4 regions of the Sphingobium sp. RSMS genome follow, and region 1 is predicted to be linked to each of the others. Evidence: riboswitches for the same ligand, from Rfam matches in the RefSeq annotation. Region 1 holds a riboswitch; each other region holds the start of a gene.
The links. Region 1 has a riboswitch for cobalamin ahead of EGM87_RS11075 (TonB-dependent receptor plug domain-containing protein). Riboswitches for the same ligand answer to the same signal wherever they lie in the genome.

Region 2: linked by a shared signal. The riboswitch ahead of EGM87_RS19660 (HoxN/HupN/NixA family nickel/cobalt transporter) and the one ahead of EGM87_RS11075 (TonB-dependent receptor plug domain-containing protein) in region 1 are both predicted to bind cobalamin.
Region 3: linked by a shared signal. The riboswitch ahead of EGM87_RS19515 (DUF1636 domain-containing protein) and the one ahead of EGM87_RS11075 (TonB-dependent receptor plug domain-containing protein) in region 1 are both predicted to bind cobalamin.
Region 4: linked by a shared signal. The riboswitch ahead of EGM87_RS19635 (ferredoxin-like domain-containing protein) and the one ahead of EGM87_RS11075 (TonB-dependent receptor plug domain-containing protein) in region 1 are both predicted to bind cobalamin.

The regions. Positions count from the first base shown of each region.
Region 1 covers NZ_CM191257.1:2,298,811-2,302,363, reverse strand. Annotated here, with positions in the region: gene mobA (molybdenum cofactor guanylyltransferase) at 1-22, opposite strand, end outside; gene EGM87_RS11080 (threonine ammonia-lyase) at 22-1,005, opposite strand; cobalamin riboswitch at 1,091-1,305, shown strand; gene EGM87_RS11075 (TonB-dependent receptor plug domain-containing protein) at 1,476-3,290, shown strand; gene EGM87_RS11070 (ABC transporter substrate-binding protein) at 3,298-3,553, opposite strand, start outside.
Region 2 covers NZ_CM191258.1:323,181-326,733, reverse strand. Annotated here, with positions in the region: gene EGM87_RS19665 (LysR substrate-binding domain-containing protein) at 1-865, shown strand, start outside; cobalamin riboswitch at 958-1,186, shown strand; gene EGM87_RS19660 (HoxN/HupN/NixA family nickel/cobalt transporter) at 1,341-2,432, shown strand; gene cobW (cobalamin biosynthesis protein CobW) at 2,429-3,469, shown strand; gene cobN (cobaltochelatase subunit CobN) at 3,469-3,553, shown strand, end outside.
Region 3 covers NZ_CM191258.1:288,947-292,499, forward strand. Annotated here, with positions in the region: gene EGM87_RS19505 (sterol desaturase family protein) at 1-260, opposite strand, end outside; gene EGM87_RS19510 (MgtC/SapB family protein) at 535-1,041, opposite strand; cobalamin riboswitch at 1,381-1,570, shown strand; gene EGM87_RS19515 (DUF1636 domain-containing protein) at 1,763-2,170, shown strand; gene cobT (nicotinate-nucleotide--dimethylbenzimidazole phosphoribosyltransferase) at 2,167-3,183, shown strand; gene EGM87_RS19525 (histidine phosphatase family protein) at 3,180-3,553, shown strand, end outside.
Region 4 covers NZ_CM191258.1:315,744-319,296, reverse strand. Annotated here, with positions in the region: gene cobO (cob(I)yrinic acid a,c-diamide adenosyltransferase) at 1-413, shown strand, start outside; gene bluB (5,6-dimethylbenzimidazole synthase) at 470-1,039, shown strand; cobalamin riboswitch at 1,112-1,333, shown strand; gene EGM87_RS19635 (ferredoxin-like domain-containing protein) at 1,506-2,570, shown strand; gene EGM87_RS19630 (precorrin-8X methylmutase) at 2,570-3,199, shown strand; gene cobI (precorrin-2 C(20)-methyltransferase) at 3,196-3,553, shown strand, end outside.

The DNA.
Region 1 (3,553 bases):
GAACCGCCCCCATCAGCCGCATCATGCGCCGCCCGCGATGATCCGGGCATAGCTGTCGGGATCGACATTGCTGCCGGAGATCACCACGACGCTCGCCCCCTCGGCATCCGGAGCCAGCCCGGCCAGCATCGCCGCCAGCGACGCGGCCCCGCCCGGCTCCACCACCAGCTTGAGCGCCGAAAAGGCAAAGCGCATCGCGTCGCGCACCTGATCGTCGCTCACCGCAAGGCCGCCCGCCAGATAGGCCCGGTTGATGGGAAAGGTCAGCGCCCCCGGCGCGGGAGACAGCAGGGCGTCGCAGATCGACCGCGCATCGGCCGACACGCTTTCCCGCACGCCGCTCGCCAGCGAGCGCGCCGTATCGTCGAACGCTTCCGGCTCCACCGCCAGGATCGCGACGCCGGGCTGGCGCGCCTTCACGGCGGTCGCAATTCCAGACACCATGCCGCCGCCGCCGCAATTGACGAGGATCTGGCCGATCTCCGCCCCTGCTTCGGCGGCCTGTTCCATGATCTCCAGCCCGATCGTCCCCTGGCCGGCCATGATGAAGGGATCGTCGAAGGACGGCACCAGCACCGCGCCCCGTTCGTTCGCCAGCCTCGTGGCGATTTCCTCCCGGCTTTGGGTGAAGCGGTCATAGGGCACGACATCGGCGCCCAGCGCCCGCGTATTCGCCGTCTTGATCGCGGGCGCGTCGGCCGGCATCACGATCGTCGCCGCCATGCCCAGCAACCGCGCCGCAAGGGCAACGCCCTGCGCATGATTGCCCGAAGACCAGGCGACGACCCCCGCCTTCCGCTCCGCCGCGTCCAGGCGGGCCAGCCGGTTGTAGGCGCCGCGGAACTTGAACGATCCGCTGTGCTGCGCGCCTTCGAACTTCACCAGCACGCGCCGGCCGCAGCGGGCGTTGAGCGCCGCATTTTCCAGCAGCGGCGTGCGGATGGCGGCAGGGGCGATGACCCGCGCCGCATCCTCGACATCGGCGGGGCTGATGGCGAACGGCATGCAATCTCCTTCCATGGCTGCCTCTTGGCATGGCCGCCGCTTTCCCTTATGGCGCGGGACGCGGGCGGGGCAATGCCTTCGCGCGCAAAAAGAAGATCGCGCCGGTGCCCCGAAGGGGGCTGAAAACGGGAATGCGGTGCGGACGGGAAACCGTCCTATTCCGCGGCTGTCCCTGCAACTGTAAGCGGTGAGCGCGATGCACTTCGGCCCAGGGGCCGGCCACTGGACGCAAGTCCGGGAAGGCGTGCATCGCCGCATTGACCCGCGAGCCAGGAGACCTGCCGGCGCATGGTCGCTCTTGCCTTGGTCCAGGGTATGGCCATGGCACGGTGTTCTCCGTCTGAGCGACGAAGCGGCGCAGGGCCGCATCGGTGCGGGGGGAGGGCACGGGCGCCGGCCATTTCCCCCGTCCGGCCGCGCGAGCGGACGCCCTGAGCCATGTTGCACCGGCGCTCAGGGGGAATATAGACATGTTGAGGATTTCCATTTCCATCGCCGCCTTGCTCGCGGCCGCTCCCGCCCTGGCGGAGGATGAGATCATCGTCACCGCGCTGGGCATCGAACAGCCGCGCGACGAGGTCGGCCAGGCGGTCACGGTCATCGACGCCGACACCATCCGCACCCGCCAGAGCGTCAGCGTCGTCGACCTGCTGGCCACCACGCCGGGGGTGCGCTTCAACCGCAGCGGCAGCCTTGGCGGCGTGACCGGGGTTTCGTTGCGCGGGGCGGAAACGACGCAGACGCTGGTGCTGATCGACGGGGTCAAGGTCAACGACACCAGCGGCATCGGCGACATGTACGACTTCGGCAATCTGCTGACCGGCAATATCCGGCGAATCGAAATTTTGAGGGGGTCCAACTCCATCGCCTATGGCAGCCAGGCCATAGGCGGCGTCGTCAACATCATGACCGGCACGCCTGCCGCCGGTTTCGCGGGCAATGCCTCGGTCGATTACGGTTACAGCAATACGCTGAACGCCAAGGCGGATGTTTCGGGCGGCAGCGGCATCGCTTCGGGCGGCGTCGGCATCGCCTATTTCAACACCGACGGCATTTCCTCCGCCGCCAGCGGCACGGAAAAGGACGGGTATGAGAATATCGCCGCCAATGCCAAGCTCAAGCTGGCCTTCACCGATACGCTCAGCCTCGACCTGCGCGGCTATTATATCCATGCCGATCTGGATACCGACAACGGCGTGGTGGACAGCACCGCCGACAGCTCGAAATCCGATCAATATGTCGGCTATGCCGGTCTGAACCTGTCGCTGTTCGACGGCAGGCTCACCAACCGGGCGGCCGTGACCTGGTTCCGCATGGACCGCGACTATACATCCGCATTCGGCCCTTATGGCTATTCGGGCACCAATCTGCGCTTCGAATATGAGGGTGTTTATCAGCCGGTCGATCAGGCCAAGCTGGTCTTCGGCTATGAACATGAACGGCCCGACTACGACTTCTCCGGCTTCGGCTCGACCGAAAGCCACCGGGCCGATATGGACAGCGTCTATGCGCTGGCCATCGTGAAGCCGGTCGCCGGCCTGTCGCTGACCGCCGGCGCGCGGCATGACGATCACAGCCAGTTCGGCGGCGCGACCACCTTCGGCGCCAATGCGAACTACACGCCCAACGCCGGCGCGACCAACATCCGCATGAGCTATGGGGAGGGGTTCAAGGCCCCCTCGCTCTACCAGCTTTACGGCGCCGACGTCGGCAATGCGGGCCTGCGCCCGGAGCGGTCGAAAAGCTACGACATCGGCTTCGACCAAAGGCTGGACGGCGACCGGGCGATCCTCTCCGTCACGGCTTTCCGCCGCGACACCAAAGACCAGATCAACTATGATTATTCGATCGGTCTTTACGGCGGTTACAATAATCTCGACCGCACCCGCGCCAAGGGGGTGGAGGCGATGCTGGCCCTGAAGCCTGTCGAGGCGCTGACCGTCACCGCCGCCTACAGCTATGTCGATGCGCGCGACCGCAATACCGACGCCCGGCTGCCGCGCCGCGCCGCCGATGCGGTCAGCGTTTCGGCGGACTATGTCTGGCCCTTCGGCCTGTCGACCGGCGCGACCGTGACGATGGTGGGCGACAGCTTCAACGATGCGACCAACGCGATCCGGCTGGACGGCTATGCCGTGACGGACGTGCGGGCATCCTTCCCGATCCGGGAAAATCTGGAGATCTACGGCCGCATCGACAATCTGACCGATGAGAAATATGCCACGGTCCATGGCTATGGCACCTATGGCCGGTCGGCCTTCGGCGGCGTGCGTGTGCGCTTCTGAAAATAGCCTAATGGCGCGGCGCGGCGTTCACCCGCGCCGTGCCCTTGTGCGCAGCGCCGTCAAGCTGCGCTGCGATGCCCCGCGCCGCCTCGACATAGGCGGGGCCGCCGCACACCGTCCACGCCTGCGGCACGCGGATGCGCGGGATGGCGCGCAGTATGGGGTGGTGCAGCATTTCCGTCCCCTGATCGACCACCTTCTCGCTGCCGCTCTCCACGATCAGCCAGTCCGGACGGGCGGCGATCATCTCCTCAAGCGACAGT
Region 2 (3,553 bases), on a different replicon from region 1:
GTGCGTCGCTGAGGAGATGCATTTCGGCCGCGCCGCGCTGCGCCTCGGCATATCGCAGCCGCCGCTCAGCCAGCAGATCCGTGCTCTGGAGGAGGAACTGGGCGTCCGCCTGTTCGACCGCACCAGCCGCAGGGTGCGATTGACGGAGGCCGGCCGGCTGTTCGAGCCTGAAGCACGCCGGACCCTTGCCCAGGCGGACCGCGCCGCACAGATCGCGCGCATGGCCCAAAGGGCGGAGATCGGGCGGCTGGGGCTGGGCTTCACCACTTCCGGCCCCTTCGTGCCTCCGGTGGCGCGGGCGCTCTACCGCTTCCGCCAGACCTATCCCGATGTCGAACTGATCCTGCGCGAACAAGGCCGCGACGAGCAGGTGGAGAGTGTGGCGAGCCGTCAGCTCGACCTTGGCATCGTGCGTAATTTCGAGGCGCCGGCGCTGCCCGAAGGCATGCTGTCCCGATGCCTACTCAAGGAAGAGATGGTGCTGGCCCTGCGCGCCGATCATCCGCTGGCGCTGCGCCCTGCCCCGCCGCGCATCGCTGACCTTTCCGACGAGCCGCTGGTGCTCTATGGCGCGCCCAATGGGACAGGGTTCACGGAGCATTTCCAGGCCCTGTGCGCGGAAGCAGGGTTCGTCCCGAAAATCTCGCATGAAGCCCGCAGCCTCGCGACCCTGCTGGGCCTTGTCGCGGCCGGCTTCGGCCCCACGGTGATTGCCGGGTCGATGGCGCGGCTGCACGTCGACAATGTGATCAACCGCCCCTTCGACGTGCCGGTCATGAGCGCGCTCTGGCTGATCCATCATGAGGATCTGTCACCGACCGGCCAGGCCTTTCTGAAGACCCTGCTGGAAGAACGTCATTTGTAGGAGTTAATTGAGGAAACATCTTCTGCTCAAGCCTCCTCTTCCCATTCCCTGTTCCAGCCTCTATGCATGGCCGCCGAAGGGTGGTTTCGACCGACCTTCATGATCGCGCCGGTGCCCTCCCAAGGGGCTTAATAGGGAATGCGGTGATGAATCCGCGGCTGTCCCTGCAACTGTAAGCGGCGAGCGAGACGCATAGCGATCCCCCGGAAGCGCCGGAGGATCAGCCACTGGGCCGGACGCTAAATCATGCGAGGCCTGGGAAGGCCATGCGCCAAGCTATGACCCGCGAGCCAGGAAACCTGCCTGCGTCTGGTCGCTCTTGCCTTGGTCCAGGGGATGGCCACGGCACGGTCCTCCGTCTGAGCGACGCTTCACGCAGCGGGAGCTGCTGTCGGCATGCCGGGCGCAAGAGCGTCCGTCCGGCATGAAGGCGGCTCCCGTCCGGTTTCGCAGACGCCGACGGGGTACCGACCCTATGAGCATATCGACCCATGAGCCGGAATCGCCCGGGGCGCCGGCCAGCCGTCTTCGCCGCCGCGCGACCGGCATGTTCGCCGGGCTCATCGCCGCCAATCTGACGGCCTGGATCGCGGCCTTCACGATCTTCGCGGGCGATCCGGTCATGCTGGGCACGGCGTTGCTGGCCTGGAGCCTGGGCCTCCGCCATGCCGTGGACGCCGATCATATCGCCGCCATCGACAATGTGACCCGCAAGCTGATGCAGGACGGCCAGCGGCCCCTGACCGTCGGCTTCTGGTTCGCCATCGGCCATAGCGGCATCGTCCTGATCGCCGCCGTCGCCATCGCTGTCGCCGCCAGTGCGCTGAGCCGGGTGGAAGCGGCGGGAGCCATCGGCGGCACCATCGCGACAATGGTGTCGGCGACCTTCCTCTTCGCCATCGCGGCGATGAACCTGATCATCCTCCGATCAGTTCTCAGGACGTTCAACCATGTTCGAAAGGGTGGAGCCTATGTCGATGAAGATATGGACATATTGCTTGGCAATCGGGGTTTGCTCGCACGCCTCTTCCGCCCGCTTTTCCGGCTGGTGACGCGAAGCTGGCACATGGCTCCGCTCGGCTTCCTCTTCGGTCTGGGCTTCGATACCGCAACCGAAGTCGCCATTCTGGGCCTGTCCGCCGGTCAGGCCGCCAGCGGCCTTTCGGTTGCGACCGTCCTCATCTTTCCCCTGCTCTTCGCGGCGGGCATGGCGCTGATCGACACGGCGGACGGTGCCCTGATGATGGGCGCCTATCAGTGGGCGTTCGTGAAGCCGATCCGCAAGCTCTACTACAATATCACCATCACGCTGGTGTCGGCGCTGGTCGCGCTGCTCATCGGCGGGATCGAGGCAGCGGCCCTGCTGGGCGACAAGCTCGGCCTCAGCGGCGGCGTCTGGACCCTTGCCGCCGACCTTGGCGAGCATTTCAACAGCCTCGGCTTCATCATCATCGGCCTGTTCGCCGCCTGCTGGCTGCTGAGCTGGGCCATCTATCGCTGGAAAGGCTTCGACGAGATCGAAGTCGCTCCCATCCCCAGCCACCAACCGCAAGGAAATCCCGCATGAAAAAGGTTCCCGCCACCGTCATCACTGGCTTTCTCGGCGCCGGCAAGACCACGCTGATCCGTCACCTCATCGAACATGCGGGCGGCCGCCGCCTCGCCCTCATCATCAACGAATTCGGGGACGTGGGCGTCGACGGCGCGCTGGTGCGGGGCTGCGGCGACGAAGCCTGCCCCGACAAGGACATCATCGAACTGGCCAATGGCTGCATCTGCTGCACCGTGGCCGACGATTTCCTGCCGACCATGCAAAAGCTGCTCGACCGGCCCACCCCGCCCGATCACATCATCATCGAGACCAGCGGCCTTGCCCTGCCCAAGCCGCTGGTGAAGGCCTTCCAATGGCCCGACATCCGCACGCGCGCCACGGTCGACGGAGTGATCGCCCTGATCGACGCCGACGCGCTGGCGGCGGGTCGCTTCGCCCATGACGAGGCGGCGCTCGCCGCCGCCCGCGCGGCCGACCCGACGCTGGATCATGACAGCCCCATCGAGGAACTGTTCGAGGACCAGCTTGCCTGCGCCGACCTTGTCCTGCTCAACAAGACCGATCTGGTCGCCGTGGACCGGCTGGCCGTGCTGGAGCAGGAACTGGCCCAGGAAATCCGCCCCGGCGTCCGCATCCTCCGCACGGCGAGGGGAGAGATCGAACCGGCCATATTGCTCGGCCTCGGCGCCGGGGTGGAGGACGGGATCGATGCCCGTCCCTCGCACCATGACGATGGGGAGGATCACGACCATGACGATTTCGAGAGCTTCATCGTCGACCTGGGCGAACTTTCCGGTCCGGAGCCGCTGTTGGCGGCGCTGGCGGAGAGCATCGCCGTGCATGACATCCTGCGCGTGAAGGGCTTCCTCGCCATAGAAGGGCGCCCCGCCCGCCTCGTGCTGCAAGCCGTCGGCCCCCGCATCCAGCATCATTATGACCGGCACTGGCAGGCCGACGAACCGCGCCGCTCCCGCCTGGTGGTGGTCGGCCAGAGCGGCATGGACCGCGCCGCCATAGAGGCCGCGCTCGGCGCGCAGATGGCCGCTGCCTGATGCATCTGCTGACCGCCACGCCCGGCACCGTCTCCAACGGCGACGAAGCCATCGACCTCGGCCAGTCGCCGGGCGACATCGTGC
Region 3 (3,553 bases), on a different replicon from region 1:
TCATAGCGCGGGCTGACCCATTCGAGCGCCAGCAGCAGCACCCTGAAACCGATGCCGATCCCGATGGCGGTGGACGCCTTGGCGATGGAATTGGGCGCATAGTACCAGAAGGCGATGAGCGCGAACAGCGCCGTGGGCTGGAACCAGGTGAAGATGAACTGCTTGAGCGGTCCGCCTTCCACCCGGCCTATATTTTCCCACCCGATGATGACGGGCGCCTGTGCGCCTATCACTCTCTTGCCTACGCGAACGCCGTCCATATGCTGACCTCGAGATGCTGCCTCGTCCCTGCGGGCGTGTCCGCCTCGCCAGGCGACGAAAATGATGTTCGCAGTTCATTGAACTTCATGTCGTTTCAGCATCGGGAAGACGCGCCCAACGCGCCAGATGCGATTAAGGTATATGCCCCATAGATGCTGCCTATGCCCTTCCGACCCAATCATGGTTTCGGAATGACGATCCGTTGGAGCGAAGGAGCGACGGACCGTGGGCGGGCGATTTCCGACTGCTCGTTTCAACGCATCTTGCCGGCTTTCAGTTTTCGCGCTCCGGGGCGGACCCGCGCCGGTTGGGCATGGTCATGGAATCGGCGTCCGGATCGTCCGATCCGCTCTCGCGCGGACCGATATGCTTCTCGAATATGAGCAGCAGGGAAAGCAGCAGCAGCGCGATCAGCGACCCTGCCAGCACGAGGACATATTGGCCGGCGCCCGCCGTGATCCCGACGGCAGCGGCCATCCACAGGCTTGCCGCCGTGGTCATGTTGCGCACATCTCCGCCGCGCACGAAGATCAGGCCGCCCGCGATGAAGCCGATCGCCTGGGCAAGGCCCTGAACGACGCGGATCGGATCGCTGTCCTTGTGGACCTCCGCCAGTTCCAGGGCGGACAGGGTCAGCATGGCCGAACTCAGCGATACCAGCCCGTGGGTGCGCAGGCCCGCATCATGGCCGTTGCGTTCGCGCTCGAACCCCAGGGCGAGCCCCAGCAGGGTCGCGAGAAAGAGGCGGACGAGCGTGGTGCCGAGGTCGTTGGCCAACATAGCCATAATACCCGCGAGAGGCGCGCCCGTTCCCGTGAATGCGGCCGAATGGGAAAGCGGCTTCGCGCCTGCCGCTCAGCGTTCGGTGATGTCGGAACGGAGGTGCGCGATCAGGTCGTTGACCCGCATGTCGTTTTCAGCCGTGCATGCGAACAGGCGGCAGAACCAGTCCATCCATCGCGTCAGAATCGCCATGGCCCTCTCCCTATCGCCCGATAATAGCAGTTCACGCAGGTGAAGAGAAGCTTTGCCATTGCCCGGCCGAGGGGAAGTCGCGCGATTGGAGCGGGCTGGGCCGGCTTTGTTTTTCCACCCTTGCGATTGGACGAAGGCGGCTTTATCAGCGCTGGTGCGACAGGTTCCCCGCAAGGGGATGAAAAGGGAAGTCGGGTGGAACGCCCGCGCTGCCCCTGCAACTGTAAGCGGCGAGCCATCCGGCCATCGCGCCATTGGGCCATGAAGGTCCGAGAAGGCGGCCGGAAAGCATCGACCCGCGAGCCAGGAGACCTGCCTGACGCCGTCGTTCTTCGACCGGACAGGGTGTGCCGGCCGAACGGGGGTTCCCTCGCTGAACGACAGCCATCGCCTTGCCGGTTGGACCGTGCGGGGGAAGGCCTGTCGCCTGCCTGGTGCCGGACCGTCCTCCCTTGCCCGGTTCCCGTCGGGGCACATGCCGTCGGGCGGGAGGATGTGGAATGACTGATTTGCGGAGCGATCGCTGATGCTGCGGGCCGTGGGGCCGGGGGCTTCGGTCGTCGTCTGTTCGACCTGCCGCCTTTCGGCGGAACAGCGGGAGGATGCTGCCGGACGGCGGGGCGGCGCCTTGCTGGCAGAGGCGCTGCACAGGGTACGCGACGGCGATCCCGCTTATGCGTCCGTCGCTGTTCAGGACATGCCCTGCCTCTTCGCCTGTCAGCGCCATTGCACGGTACATGTGCGCGGAACGGGCAAGATCGGCTATGTGCTGGGCGACTTCACGCCGGATGAGGAAGCCGCGCGCGCGATCCTGGATTATGCCCTGCGCCATGCCCAAAGCGACGAGGGCGTGGTGCGCTATGCGGACTGGCCCCAGGGGGTGAAGGGGCATTTCATCGTCCGCACGCCGCCCGAAGGCTTCGTCTGTTCATGATCCGGTTCAACGACCGCGCGGCCTTTGCCGCCGCGCTGGCCGACCTTTCCGCCCCGGATGCAGGCGCCACCGAAGCCGCGGCGGCGCGGCAGCGGGTGCTGACGAAGCCGGCCGGTTCGCTTGGGCGGCTGGAGGAGATCGCGCTTTTCATGGCGGGTTGGCAGGGGCGGGAACGCCCCCGGGCGGAGCGCATCCGCGCCGCGATCTTCGCCGGCAATCATGGCGTGGCCGCGCGCGGGGTCAGCGCCTTCCCGGCCGAGGTCACCGCCCAGATGGTGGCGAATTTCCGTCATGGCGGCGCGGCGATCAATGCGCTGGCCCAAGCCTGCGGGGCGGAGCTGGCCGTCATCGCGCTCGATCTGGAAAGGCCGACGGAGGACATCTGCGTCGCGGCGGCCATGAGCGAGGCGGATTGCCTGAGCGCGATCAACGCGGGGGCGGCGGCGGTGGAACCGGGACTGGACCTGCTGCTGCTGGGCGAGATGGGCATTGCCAACAGCACGCCGGCGGCGGCGCTCTGCGCGCAGGCCTTCGGGGGTGCTGCGGCCCATTGGGTGGGACGGGGGACAGGCGTGGATGGCGACGGGCTGGCGCGCAAGGCCGAAGCTGTGGCGCGGGCGCTCGCCCTGCACGGGGCGCATTGCGCCGATGCCTTCGAAACGTTGCGCCGGCTGGGCGGGCGAGAGATCGCAGCGCTGGCCGGCGCGGTGCTGGCGGCGCGGATGCTGCGCGTGCCGGTGATGCTGGACGGGTTCATCGGCTGCGCGGCGGTCGCGCCGCTGGCGAAGGACAATCCGGCGATCGTCGGGCACTGCATGGCCGCCCATATGTCGGCGGAGGCGGGGCATGAACGCCTGCTGGCCGCTCTGGCGCTGGAGCCGTTGCTGCGGCTCGACATGCGGCTGGGCGAAGGAAGCGGCGCGGCGGTCGCGGCGCAGATCGTGCGTTCCGCTCTGGCAGCGCATGGCGGCATGGCGACCTTTGCCGAAGCGGCGGTGGCAGGTGCGCTATGAACGCCTTTCCCCTCCACCTGATGCGCCATGGCGCGCCGCAGCTTGCCGGACGGTTGCTCGGTCATCTGGACGCCCCGCCGGAAGCGGAGGGGATCGCCCTCTGCATCGAGCGGGCGCGGCATCTGGATTTCGCGCGGGTGGTGACATCCGACCTCGCCAGGGCGCGGGCGCCGGGCGCGGTGATCGCGGCGGAGCGGGGTATCGAACTTGACGTCGACCGGCGCTGGCGGGAACTGAATTTCGGGGATTGGGAGGGTGCGGACCCCGCGCTCCTGCCTGCGGAGGATCTGGCGCGCTTCAGGGACGATCCGGACGGATTTCCGCCGCCTGGGGGCGAAAGCTGGACCGACCTCCGCGCCCGGATCGGGGA
Region 4 (3,553 bases), on a different replicon from region 1:
TGCAGTTCGTGAAGGGCGCGATGACCACCGGAGAAAAACGGGTGTTCGATGCATTCCCCGACAATGTCGAATTCAAGCCGATGGGCGAAGGCTTCACCTGGAACACGCAGGACCGGACGCGGGACATTGCCCTTGCACGCGAAGCATGGGATGAGGTGAAACGCATGATCGCCGATCCGGCCTATGACATGGTCCTTGCCGATGAACTCAACATCGTCCTGCGCTACGACTATCTTCCGGTCGAAGAGGTGCTGGAGGCCGTGACCGCCAGGGGCGAAATGAAGCATGTCATCGTCACAGGCCGCAACGCGCCCGAGGCGCTGATAGAGGCGGCCGATCTCGTCACTGAAATGACCCTCGTCAAACATCCCTTCCGCAGCGGCGTGAAGGCCCAGCCGGGAATCGAATTCTGACACACACCGCCTTCGACATCGCCGCCTTCGAGGAACTGGTGCACCTGCGCCGCGACGTGCGCCATTTCCTCACCGATCCGCTGGACGAGAGCGAGGTCGAACGGCTCCTTGCCCTCGCCCATAGCGCGCCCTCTGTCGGGCTTTCGCAGCCCTGGCGTTTCGTCCGGATCGAAACGCCCGCCTTGCGCGAGGATCTTGCCGCCCATGTCGACGCGCAGGTGATCGAGGCGGGCAGTATCTATCGGGGGGAGGAAGACAGGCTGTACCGAAGCCTGAAATTGCACGGCCTGCGCGAAGCGCCGGTGCTTTTCGCGGTCTATTGCGACGAAGGCACGGAAACCGGCCACAGGCTGGGCGCGATCACCATGCCGGAGGCGCGCCGCTATAGCTGCGTGATGGCGATCCACACCCTCTGGCTGGCTGCCCGCACGCGCGGCATCGGCATGGGCTGGGTTTCGATCCTCGACCGCCCGACCGTAGACGCCCTGCTCGCCATTCCGGAAAACTGGCGCTGCCTCGGCCTGCTGTGCCTGGGCTATCCGGTGAGCGAGGAGGCGACGCCGGAACTGGAGAGGCGCGGCTGGGAACATCGCACAGACTGGCATTCCACCATTGTCACGCGCTGACGATTCCCGTCCGAAGGCCTCTTCCCTTTCCTTTCCGCCCGGCCTATGAGCGTTTTTGGAGCGGGTTCCGCCCGCTCCATCGATCGCGTCGGTGCCCCGAAGGGGCTTAAATGGGAACGCGGTGCGGGAGGAGACTCCCTAATCCGTGGCTGTCCCTGCAACTGTGAGCGGCGAGCAAGGCAAGGACGTGCGGTTCCCCCCGGGGAACGGCCAGCCACTGGAGCGATCCGGGAAGGCCCGTGCCGAAGCGACGACCCGCAAGCCAGGAGACCTGCCGAACGCAAAGGTCGCTCTAGCCATGGTCCAGGGGATGGTCACGGCTCGGTTCTCCGCACGGGCGACGAAATGCGGCTGGGGGTGAACCCTCCGGCCGTCGTTGCGACGTGGGAGGTAAGGTCCGTTGCCAGACGCGCAAAGCGCATCGTCCGCCGCCATTCGCGGCTGGTGCCCGACGGCATGGCGCCCGATGATGGCGGGCGACGGGCTGCTGGTGCGGGTCCGTCCACCGCTGGGCCGCCTGACCGTTCCCCAGGCCATCGGCCTTGCCGAAGCCGCGCGTCTTCACGGCAATGGCCTTGTCGACCTCACCAACCGGGCCGCGCTCCAGCTTCGCGGCGTGACGGAACAAGGCCATGGCCCGCTGCTCCGGCACCTTGTCGCCCTGGGCCTTACGGATCACGATCCGGCCCGCGAAGCGCGCCGCAATTTCCTGCTCGCTCCCGATTCATCGCCCGGGGATGACACGGAAAGCATCGCGCTCAGCCTGATCGCCCACATCGATGAGCTGCCCCAGCTTCCTTCCAAGATAGGGATCGCCATAGATGCCGGGCCTGCGCCCTGTCTTGCCGCCGTCCCCGCCGATTTCCGGTTCGAGCGCAGCGAGGCGGGCAGGCTGCTGCTGCGGGTGGAGGGGCGTCCGCTGGGTTCGCCCACCAGCGTTGAAACGGCGGCGCGCGACCTGATTGCGCTTGCCCGCTGGTTCCTTGCCACGGGCGGCGGCGCATCGGGCCGTGCCGCCCGGCACGAAGCCCCGCTGCCGACCGCTGCCGACATCGCGCCCGCGCCATCCCGCCCGCTGTCCCGATTGCTGGCGGAGGCATCGGGGCCTTTCCACGGCATTCCCTTCGGTCAGTTTGACGCCGACAGCCTTATCGCGCTGGCCGGGAAACCGCATGTCACGGCCCTGCGCCTCACCCCATGGCGCGGTTTGATCCTGGAGGGCGGCGCAGACAGTGCGGAGCACGCCTCTCCTGACGGCCTGCTCCGCGTCGACGCCTGCCCCGGCGCGCCCGCATGCCCGCAGGCAAGCGTCGAGACGCGCGGCCTCGCCACCCGGCTCGCGCCCCTTGTCGAAGGGTCGCTGCATGTGTCCGGCTGCGCCAAGGGCTGCGCCCGCCAAAGGCCCGCAGGGCTGGTCCTCACCGGCCGGCAGGGCCGCTTCGACCTGTCCCGCAACGCCCGCGCCGGATCGCCGCCGGAAAAAACCGGCCTGACCGCCCGACAAATCCTCGCCCTGTTCGGAAGGCCCTGATGCCCCACAGCTACGAAACCGACGGAGCCGCCATCTATCGGCAGTCCTTCCGCACCATTCGCGCCGAAGCCGACCTTGCCCGCTTCTCGCCCGAGGAGGAACGCATCGCCGTCCGCATGATCCATGCGGCGGGCCTGGTCGGACTTGCTTCCCACATCCGCTTTTCGCCGTCCTTCGCCCGGGACGCCATCGCCGCGCTTCAGGCGGGCGCGCCGATCCTCTGCGACGCGCGCATGGTGTCGGAGGGCATAACCCTGAAGCGCCTGCCCGCCGCCAATCCGATCCTCTGCACCCTGAACGATCCGCAGGTGCCTGCCCTGGCGGCGCAAATGTCCAACACCCGCTCGGCCGCGGCGCTCGAACTCTGGCGCCCGCATCTGGAAGGCGCGCTGGTCGCGATCGGCAATGCCCCGACGGCGCTTTTCCATCTGCTCAACATGCTGGAGGACCCCGACTGCCCCCGCCCGGCCGCGATCATCGGCTGCCCCGTCGGCTTCGTCGGCGCGGCAGAATCGAAGGAAGCGCTCTGGCGCAGCCGGCCCGTCCCCTGCTGTATCGTGGAGGGTCGCCCCGGCGGCAGCGCCATCACGGTCGCGGCGGTGAATGCGATAGCGAGCCCGGCGGAATGAGCGGCGGGACCATCCATGGCGTCGGCCTGGGACCGGGGGCGCAGGACCTGATGAGCGTCCGCGCCGACCGGCTGATCCGCAATGCCCGGCACATCGCCTATTTCCGCAAGAGGGGAAGGTCGGGCCATGCCCGCAGCATCGTGGAGGGCATGTTGCGCGCCGATGCCGTCGAATATCCGATGGAATATCCGGTCACGACGGAAATCCCGCTGTCAGACCCGCGCTACAATGATCTGCTCTCGACCTTCTATGCCGATTGCACGGCGCATCTGGACAGGCTTTCGGCACGCGGCGAGGATGTGGTCGTCCTTTGCGAAGGCGATCCCTTCTTCTACGGCAGCTTCATGCACCTGC